Regions from separate parts of the Hydrogenophaga soli genome, predicted to be linked through region 3. Evidence: predicted binding sites of a transcription regulator. Region 3 holds the regulator's gene; each other region holds the start of a gene.
The links. Region 3 encodes FNR, which switches genes on or off when oxygen is low (the NO sensors DNR and NnrR bind a similar motif). Its sites were predicted from a motif close to TTGATNNNNATCAA; they were not measured.
Positions count from the first base shown of each region.

Region 1: ACYVB7_RS01235 (FeoA family protein) is a predicted target of FNR. The motif match lies at 1,348-1,361, and genes of this name have one in related genera.
Region 2: ACYVB7_RS08385 (hemerythrin domain-containing protein) is a predicted target of FNR. The motif match lies at 1,592-1,605, and genes of this name have one in related genera.

Region 1 is NZ_BAAHAK010000001.1:273,259-276,529, forward strand. It holds gene ACYVB7_RS01225 (OmpA family protein) at 1-810, opposite strand, end outside; gene ACYVB7_RS01230 (four-helix bundle copper-binding protein) at 827-1,270, opposite strand; gene ACYVB7_RS01235 (FeoA family protein) at 1,401-1,688, shown strand; gene feoB (ferrous iron transporter B) at 1,685-3,271, shown strand, end outside.
Region 2 is NZ_BAAHAK010000004.1:35,883-39,153, forward strand. It holds gene metH (methionine synthase) at 1-703, opposite strand, end outside; gene ACYVB7_RS08385 (hemerythrin domain-containing protein) at 1,003-1,533, opposite strand; gene ACYVB7_RS08390 (Crp/Fnr family transcriptional regulator) at 1,702-2,313, shown strand; gene ACYVB7_RS08395 (Crp/Fnr family transcriptional regulator) at 2,340-3,041, shown strand; gene ACYVB7_RS08400 (sigma-54-dependent Fis family transcriptional regulator) at 3,046-3,271, shown strand, end outside.
Region 3 is NZ_BAAHAK010000005.1:147,136-150,406, forward strand. It holds gene hemN (oxygen-independent coproporphyrinogen III oxidase) at 1-678, opposite strand, end outside; gene fnr (fumarate/nitrate reduction transcriptional regulator Fnr) at 876-1,601, shown strand; gene ACYVB7_RS10840 (hypothetical protein) at 1,646-1,945, opposite strand; gene ACYVB7_RS10845 (hypothetical protein) at 1,977-2,210, opposite strand; gene ccoP (cytochrome c family protein) at 2,415-3,271, opposite strand, start outside.

The sequences.
Region 1 (3,271 bases), on a different contig from region 3:
GGTGCGGTTGTCGGCAATGGGGCGTTCCTGGCCGAACCCGGCGCTGCGCAGGCGGTCGGCAGCGATGCCGCTGGCCACCACGGCGTCCAGAACGGCCTTGGCGCGGTTTTCCGACAGGGTTTTGTTGGCCGCGGGTGTGCCCGCGTTGTCGGTGTGGCCTTCAATCGACACCTTGAGGCCGGGGTTGTTCTTGAGCAGGGTGCTCACCTCGGCGACCAGCCCGCGGGAGTCGGGTTTGATGTCCCACTTGCCGGTGTCGAAGTTGATGTGGAGGGTGATGAAGCCCGCGCTGCTGAGTTCGTCCAGCATCTTCTGCGCCGAAATGACCTGGGCAGCCGCGTCCTCCTGCAGCACCACCAGCTTGTAGCTGCTCCAATTGCCCCCAACCACCGCCGAGTCGCTGGTGAGGTGCACCCACACGTCCTTGCCTTCCACGTTGACCCGGGCGGTCAGGCGGTCGCCCAGCGAGCTTTTGGCCGGGTCTTGCAACAGCGTGCCGCCGATCTGCCCGATGGCGTTGGCGTAGTTGCCCGCGATGTACTTGGGTGACGCGCCCTGCGTCGGATTGGCCACCTTGTAGACCACCTCGGTCTTGACGCCCATGCCCTGGTGCTGGCCACCGGGCCAGCGGAAGTCGTGCGCGTCGTTGCCGGTCTTGCAACTGGCAATCACGAAGTTGGGGATGCGCTTGGGGAACATGGCCGGATCTTTGCAACCCTTGGCGTCCTGGGCCTGCGCCGTGCAGGCCACCGACAGCACACACACCGCCAGCGCGGCGGACAGGAAGGAGGGGCGGGGCGGGGTGCTCATGGGCGTGCTCCCAGGCTCAGGCCAGCACGGCCTTGCAGGCGTTGATGCAGGCAGTGCACGACTCGCGGCAGGCCTTGCATTCGGCGTGCTGGTTTTCGTGCTTTTTGCACTCGGCTTCGCAGGCGGTGCAGGCGTCCAGGGCCACCTTGGCCAGGGCAGGGGTGAGTTTGGCGTTCTGGGCGGCCAGGTTTTGCAGGGCACCGCACAGGGCCAGCATTTGGTTCACGTTCTGGGCGCAGGCGGCCATGGCCTTGTCACCCTGACCCAGCAGCACCAGGCAGTGGGCCAGGCAGGCCTGACCTTTGACCACGCAGTCGGCGGTGGCGGCCAGCAGCTCGGCATAGGGAGCCGCGGCGGCGTGGTGATGGTGGTGGCTGTGTTCGTCCGCCGCCTGGGCGTGGGCGGTCAGCCCGGTGGCAGCCAGGGCGGCAAAAGCGCCCAACAGATCGCGTCGTTCCATGTGAAAGCTCCCTTGGGAAGAGGTGGTGCCCGAAGTGGGCAAAAGACAGGCTGCAAGGATAGCGCCGCACCGCAGGTTTGACCCTGGTCAAGGACGTGGCGTATCATGTAAATGAGAATCTATCGCAATCATGAGTACTCCCACCCACCCCATCCCCTCGTTCCGTGGCCTGGATCAGTGGCCGTTGCAGACTGACGCCCAGGTGGCTTCGCTGGCCACCCCGGCCGATGCCGAGCAGGCCCACACGCTGTTGCGGCTGATGGAAATCGGATTCCTGCCCGGTGAAACCGTGCGCCCGCTGGCCCGGGGCTCGCTGGGTGGCGACCCCTTGGCGGTGCGCGTGGGGCGCAGCACCTTTGCGCTGCGCAAACACGAGGCGGCGTTGATCCAGGTGGCTCAGGTGGGGGTGGCGGCATGAACGCCACCGTCTACCAACCTCCTGGCCACCCCAGCCTGCGCGTGGCGCTGCTGGGCAACCCCAACTGCGGCAAGACGGCGCTGTTCAACCTGCTGACCGGCAGCCGCCAGAAGGTGGCCAACTACGCCGGTGTGACGGTGGAGCGCAAGGAGGGCCTGCTGGTCACCCCCGGCGGGCGGCGCGTGCGTGTGCTGGACCTGCCCGGTGCCTACAGCCTCAACCCCCTGAGCGACGACGAGGCCGTGACCCGCGACGTGGTGACCGGCGCCCGCCCCGGCGAGGCCCGGCCCGACCTGCTGGTGTGTGTGGCCGACGCCACCCACCTGCGCCTGAACCTGCGCCTGGTGCTGGAGGCCCGCCAACTGGGCCTGCCCATGGTGTTGGTGCTCAACATGATGGACGTGGCCCGCGAGCAGGGCGTGGAGATCGACCTGCCCCGCCTGTCCGCCGAGTTGGACATGCCGGTGGTGCCCGTGGTCAGCATCCAGCCCAACGGTGCGTCCGACCTGGTGGCACTGGTGGAAGACTGGGCCTCCCCGCCCCCTGCTCAGGCCGAGTTGCCCGGTGTGGCCGGTGCTTGGCAAGCCCCCACACCTGAAGAGGTGACGGCCACCCACCAGCAGGTGCGCCGCATCGTGGCCGCCGCAGTGCGTGAACCCACCCAGGCCCTGGCCCGCGACGACGCCATCGACCGCGTGGTGCTGCACCCGGTGTGGGGCATGCTGCTGCTGACGGCGGTGCTGTTCCTGATGTTCCAGGCCGTGTTCAGCTGGGCGTCGGCCCCCATGGACCTGATCAAGACGGGCATGGAGGCCCTGGGCGGCTGGGTGGGCGACCACCTGGCCGAAGGGCCGCTGCGCAGCCTGCTCATCGATGGTGTGGTGGCCGGGGTGGGCAGCGTGCTGGTGTTCCTGCCGCAAATCCTCATTCTGTTTGCCTTCATCCTGGTGTTGGAGGATTCCGGCTACCTGCCCCGCGCCGCGTTTTTGCTGGACCGGGTCATGGGCACGGTGGGCCTGTCGGGCCGCAGCTTCATCCCGCTGCTGTCCAGTTTTGCGTGTGCGGTGCCGGGCATCATGGCCACGCGCACCATCACCCACTGGCGTGACCGGTGGCTGACCATTGTGGTGGCCCCGCTGATGACCTGTTCGGCACGTTTGCCGGTGTACGCGCTGCTGATCGGGGCCTTCATCCCCAGCCGCCCAGTGTTGGGCGTGTTCAACCTGCAAGGCCTGGTGATGTTTGCCTTGTACGTGGCCGGCATCCTGTCGGCCATGGCGGTGGCCGGGGTGGTCAAGCTGTGGCGGGGCGATGCCCACGCCACCCCGCTGCTGATGGAGCTGCCCGCCTACCGCCTGCCCAACCTGCGGGCGCTGTGGCGCGGCCTGTGGGAACGGGCCATGATTTTTGTGCAGCGCGTGGGCACCATCATCCTGGCCATCATGGTGGTGTTGTGGTTCCTGTCCACCTACCCGGCCCCGCCCGAAGGGGCCACCGGCCCGGCCATCCAGTACAGCCTGGCCGGGCAGCTGGGGCAGGCCCTGCAGCCGCTGTTTGCACCGTTGGGCTTCAACTGGCAGATC
Region 2 (3,271 bases), on a different contig from region 3:
GGTCGTTGCCACGGAAGCTGAAGCTCACGTTGGACACGCCGCCCGACACCTTGGCGCCGGGCAGGTGTTGCTTGATCCAGCGGGTGGCGTTGATGAAATCGACCGCGTAGTTGTCGTGCTCAGGAATGCCGGTGGCGATGGCGAAGATGTTGGGGTCGAAGATGATGTCTTCGGGCGCAAAGCCCACCTCGTCCACCAGCACGCGGTAGGCGCGTTCGCAAATCTCGATCTTGCGGGCAAAGGTGTCGGCCTGGCCCTGCTCGTCAAACGCCATGACCACGGCGGCCGCCCCGTAACGTTTGACCAGCTTGGCCTGGCGTTTGAACTCGGCCACGCCTTCCTTCATGCTGATGGAGTTGACCACCGGCTTGCCCTGCACGCAGCGCAGGCCGGCCTCGATCACGCTCCACTTGCTGCTGTCGATCATCACCGGCACGCGGGCAATGTCGGGCTCGCTGGCCATCAGGTTCAGGAAGCGCACCATGGCGGCCTGGCTGTCCAGCATGGCCTCGTCCATGTTCACGTCCACAATCTGCGCGCCGTTTTCCACCTGCTGGCGGGCCACGGCCAGGGCGTCTTCGTAACGCCCCTCCAGGATCATGCGGGCAAAGGCCTTGGAGCCGGTGACGTTGGTGCGCTCACCCACGTTCACGAACAGGCTGCCCTGGCCAATGACCAGCGGCTCCAGCCCCGACAGCAGCATGGGCGGCGGGGAGACCTGGGCGGCAGCGGCGGCGGCGGACAGATCGGAGGGGAAGGCGTCGGCAGAAGGCGTCTGGCGTGTCATCAAGGCTCACCTGGTGGGTCATGGTTCCGTGTGCGGGCAGGCCCGACACGGTTGAAGCAGGTGAGCGCGGTTGATCCGGTGGGCCACAGGCCACCCCAAGCCTGACACCGGGCGCACCGCCCGGCGCACGGGGGCGGGCAGGGGCCACGGCGCTGCAGCGCTCCTTGGGCAAACGCGTATTTTAGAAAGTCGGCGGCAGGGGCTGCCGACTGCGGTCAATCCTGCGGCAATTGCGCCAGCGCACGGCGGCGGGCCATCTCGCGGCCCATGCCCTCGGTGTTCACGCCCGACAGGGCACTGCGGGCCGCCGGGTAGGCCAGCGACTCTTCCAGCACGATGTGGTCGTGGTAGAGCGCCGCGAACACCTCCACGGCATTGGCCAGCTCGACCGTGTCGAACCAACCGCTGCCCTCGGCAGCGGCCTCCAGCATGGGCGCGATGACCAGCCAGTTTTCCTCCAGCCAGCCGTGGTCCTGGGACAGGCTGTGTGCGGCCTGCACCACGTCGGGCTGCGGGCTCTCCAGCAGCGGAGGGAACACGTGTTTTTCCTCGTCCAGGTGGTGCTGGCGGGCTTCGCCCCCGAAAAACGCCAGCACCTCGCGGGCACGGGCACGTTCGGGCTCGGACAAATCGCCCTGACTCAGCGCATCCACCAGGACGCTGAGGGTCTGCAGCGACTGCGCCACCTGGCGGTGGGTGGCATCCAGGTAGTCAAACACGGCAACGGGGGCTTGGGCAACGGGCATGGCGCACTCCTGAGGGATGGAACTGAGGGGCATTGTGAAATTGCGGCGGCGCAGCCACTTGACGCACATCAAGCAAGGGAAAACCACGCCTCGCCGCCCATCCACACGCCGTTGGCCCGACAATGCGGACTCCTCTGCCAGCATCCAAAGCCCGTCACCGCCCACACCATGCTCAAGACCCTGATGGACAAGGTGCGCTCCACCGCCCGCCGCGACGCGGGCGACCCGGGTGACACCGCCTCCTGGAAGCTGGACTTCAACAGCCCGCGCACCAGCGCCGAAGCCGCCGCCGACATGCTGCGCGCGCCCACGGCCCTGATGCAGCTCAGCCCCGAGGAAGCCAGCACCGTGGTGCAGTTCATGCAGCCGCGCATCATCCCGGCCGACACCGTCATCTTCCAGGAGGGCGACACCTCCGACACCGGGCACATGCTGCTCGTCATCGACGGCGAGGTGACGGTGGAAACCTTGCTGGTCAGCCGCCGCTCGCCCGACACCCTCACCGTGCTGGGGCCGGGCAGCCTGGTGGGCGAAATGTCGCTGTTCGATGGGGCCGCCCGCTCGGCCACCTGCACCGCCACCTCGGAAGTGCGCTGTGCGGTGCTCTCGCGCAAGGCCATGGAACGCCTGGCCCGCCACGCGCCCACCACCGCCGCGCATTTCATGGCCGCGGTGGCCCAACGCCTGGCCGAGCGCCTGCGCCAGAGCGACGAAAAGGTTCGCCTGTACAGCCACCTGGTGCGCACCATGCAGCAGGAAATCGACGCGTTGATGCGCTGAACGCCCCCCGCCGAAAGCCCCCGCCCATGCCGTTTCGCCTGCGCTTTCGCTCCTCCCGCCCACCCGCGGCAGCGGCGGATGCGCCCGCGTCGCAACTGGGCGCAGGCGCTGCGGCCAACGCCTCGGGCTTTGGCCCCGAGCCCGACCGCTGGGCCGCCACCACGGCCACGGACGGCGTGACGCTGGACGACGTGGCCCAACGCTTGGCCCAGCGCACCCTGTTGCTGCCCTTGAGCCTGGACCAGGCCCGCACCGTGGCCGGGTACATGAAGCCGCTCAGCCTGCCCCAAGGGCAAAGCCTGCTCGACCCCCTCGCCACCCCACCCGCCACCGACCTGGTGCTGATCGTGCGTGGTCAGGTCCGGCAACACACCCGGGTGCAGGGCCGCGCCCTGGTGAGTGACCTGCCCCTGGACCCACTGGGGCCTGGCGACTTTGTCTCCGAACCCGCCCTGCTGGACGGCGAGGCCCGCAACGTGTTGCTGGAGACCCTCAGCCCGGTGGTGCTGGCCACCCTGTCGCGCGGGGCCCTGGCGTCGCTGAGCCACGACCACCCCGACCTGGCCGCCCGCCTGCTGTCCGCCGTGTGCCAAGGGTTGACGCGGCAGCTGCGGACCAACCACCGCCGCATCACCGAAGCGTCGGGGGCCATCCGCGACCTGCAAGACGGTCTGCTGCACGCTGCGCGTCTGCCCCACCCCCCCAGCACCGAACCGCCTGCCCGCTGACACCATGGCCGCCGAGCCCGCCACCCACCCCGTCACGTCCCCCGCCACGTCCCTGGCCCCCGCCCCTACCGCACCGCCCTCCGCCGACCGCGCCTGGACCCCGGCCGATTGGGCCCGGCAAGAGCTGCTGCTGATGCGCGAGGTCATGAAGCTGGTGGGCCAAAGCCTCACCCCCGCCCCGGTGCTGCGCGAAATGCTGCACCTCATGAGCGAGCTGCTGGGCCTGAACC
Region 3 (3,271 bases):
CCTTGCAAACGACTCGGGGGTCTGCATGGGCAGCCCATAGATCAAATCCACGTTCAGTGATTCGAATCCAATGTCCCGCGCAGCTTCAGCCAAAGCAAACACCTGTTCGGCAGGTTGAACCCTGTGAACAGCTTTCTGCACGGCCGGGTCAAAGTCCTGGACGCCAAAACTCAGTCGATTGAACCCTAGCGCATGCAAATGCCGCAAGCGTTCCACGGTGACCGTACGGGGGTCCACCTCAATGGAGTACTCCCCCCCCGGAACAAACCCAAAGCTGCGCCTCAACATGGCCATCAGATCGGCCAGCTCTGCATCACTCAAGAACGTGGGGGTCCCTCCGCCGAGATGCAACTGGGATACGCTGTGCCCTTTGCCGAAGTGGGACACATGCAAGTCAACCTCGCGGGACAGGTAGCGAATGTACTCGGCTGCCTTGTCATGGTGCTTGGTGATGACCTTGTTGCAAGCGCAGTAGTAGCACACCGACTCGCAAAAAGGAATGTGAACATAGATCGACAAAGGGAGCGCCATGGACCCAGCCCGCCTCTGCTCAAGCGCCTGAATGTAATCTGTCTCAGTGAACGCCTCTACAAAACGATCTGCCGTAGGGTATGACGTGTACCTGGGACCAGGCACATCGAAGCGCTTCAACAATTGTTCAGAAATGACATGAGTCACGTGTATCTCCAACTGCCTCAAATGTGCCAGCTGTGACAGCAAGCTCACTTGACGTGCATCAATGCACTGCAGCGAAGACAACCCTTACGCAAACCTTATCTGCCAGTTTTGTCCGGTCATGACACTGTGCGACACCGTTTCACGGTACGATGCCACCCAGTGACTTGATGTACGCTTGACCTGAATCAAGGCTCTCCATGGATCTAAACACAATCAAAGTTGCCTGTTCAAGCTGTAATTTGCGTGAACTGTGCCTGCCAATGGGGCTAAACCCCGAAGAACTCGACAAGCTGGACTCGGTCATTTCGGCCCGCCGCCGAATCAAACGAGGCACCGCACTGTTCAATGCCGGTGACAAGTTCACTTCTTTGTACGCGGTCAGGTCTGGTTTCTTCAAGACCTGCATCACCACGGCGGATGGCCGCGACCAAGTCACCGGCTTCCAAATGACGGGAGAAATCATTGGAATGGATGGAATCGTCAGTGATCACCACTCCTGTGACGCCATTGCCCTGGAGGACGCTGAGGTTTGCGTCATGCCCTTTGACCAAGTGGAGCAACTTTCCCGCGAGTTCACCACACTTCAACACCATGTTCACAAGATCATGAGCCGTGAGATTGTGCGCGATCACAGCGTGATGCTTCTGCTGGGCAGCATGCGAGCTGAAGAGCGGTTGGCAGCCTTTTTATTGAACTTGGTGCAGCGCTTGCATGCCCGTGGATTCTCCCAGTCTGAACTGGTGCTGCGAATGACACGGGAAGAAATTGGAAGCTATCTGGGCATGAAGCTTGAAACCGTGAGTCGGACCTTTTCCAAGTTTGTGGAAGAAGGCATCATTGAAGTCAAGCAGCGCTACGTTCACATCAAGAACACCAATGCCCTGCGCCAAATTGTGAATCCCCCAAGCAGCAACTGTCGATGACGCACAGAGTGAGCCTTCTTGTGTAAGGAGTCTCCGCGGAGGCTTTATGCCCCCTCGCATCGCGGCCCCTTGCTGCAAGCGTCGGGCCTGTCATCCACAGGCACCGGGCACCGATTCACCTCAAATGGAGACTGCGCCAGCAGTGTGGTCAGACTGCTTGAAACAAACGTGAGTGTCCAAAACACAAAAAAACTCACTGTGTAGACCGCCGACCTTGACCAGCCCAACTCAGATTGGCCCCAATGCAAGTCACCGGGGTCAACAAAGGCAAAAACTGCCATTTCCAGCACCCCTGCCATCAAAAATGCAGGCCATGCAATCCACATCAGTCGTTGGGCGAGCATCGTCGTCTCCTTCATGCCGCCCCACGGCGGCTTAATTGTTTGGTTTCACTTTGGGCACGACCGGAGAAGCTGCGTGGTTCCGGGCTTGCTGAGCTGGCTGCAACTTCACCAACTCGTCATCGGAAACCTTGCCATCCGTTCCTGCCTTGGTGAGAGCTTCCCGCTGAATTTGATTTTTGTCAATCACTGGGTCAGGGGCACTCATGGCGATGTAGGCGGTGGCCAGTGCCGCCACAACCACGACAGCAGGGCCACCAATCACCATCCACACGTAGGGCTCTCGCCACCAAGTGCTTGTGGGAAGTGGCGTGGAACCTGAAGCAGCTTGTGCAGATGTAGAACTCATGGCAACCCAAAAAAATACAGGGGAAACAGCCCGCAACCGAGGGTATTTTGACTCAATGCAGGCATCTACAAACAAAAAGGGGGCTAAGCCCCCTTTTTGTTCAAAACTCCGACATGTGCAAACTCAGTTGGCACCTTTTGCCGACTTGCTCAACACATAGGCGGCCAACACATGAATTTGAGCTTCGTTCAGCAACCGACTTTGTGAAGGCATGGCATTGTTCCAGCCTTCGTTGATGGCCTTGGTCACCACCTCGGCTCCCCAGCCATGCAACCAGATGTTGTCGGTCAGGTTGGGGGCACCCAAAGCTTGGTTGCCTTTGCCGTCTGCGCCGTGGCAAGCCGCACAAGCCGCGAACTTGTCCTTGCCCAGAGCAGCCTTGACAGGATCGTGCGGGCTGTTGGACAGACTCAACACATACTGCGTCAGGTTGGCCACGTCCTCGGGGGCGCCCACAGCGGCGGCCATAGGGGGCATCACACCATTGCGACCGTTTGTGATCGTTTCCTTGACGGCCTCAGGGGTGCCACCATACAGCCAATCATTGTCGGTCAGGTTGGGCGCCGCCAGGGTTTGGCTGCCGCGTGCATCCGAAGCGTGACACTGCGCACAGTAGTTCATGAACAGGCGCTCACCCACGGCCATGGCCTTGGGATCAGCAGCCAATGCCACGACGTCTTTTTTGACAAAGTCTTCGTACACAGGCGCGATGTTCCCTGCGACTTTCTTCACTTCAGCAGCATGCTGCCCTTGAGAAGACCAGCCCAGTTGCCCCTTGAAAGAGCCAAACATGGGGTACATCGCGCCGTAGACCAGCCCGAAGACCACCGTGATGACGAACAGGTACACCCACCATTTGGGAAGGGGGTTGTTCATCTCGCGCAAATCACCATCCCACACATGACCGGTGGTGTTGTCGGCCGTGGCGGCCACCTTGGTGGTCCCCGAAATCCACAGCAACACGGCGCAAGCCAAGATGC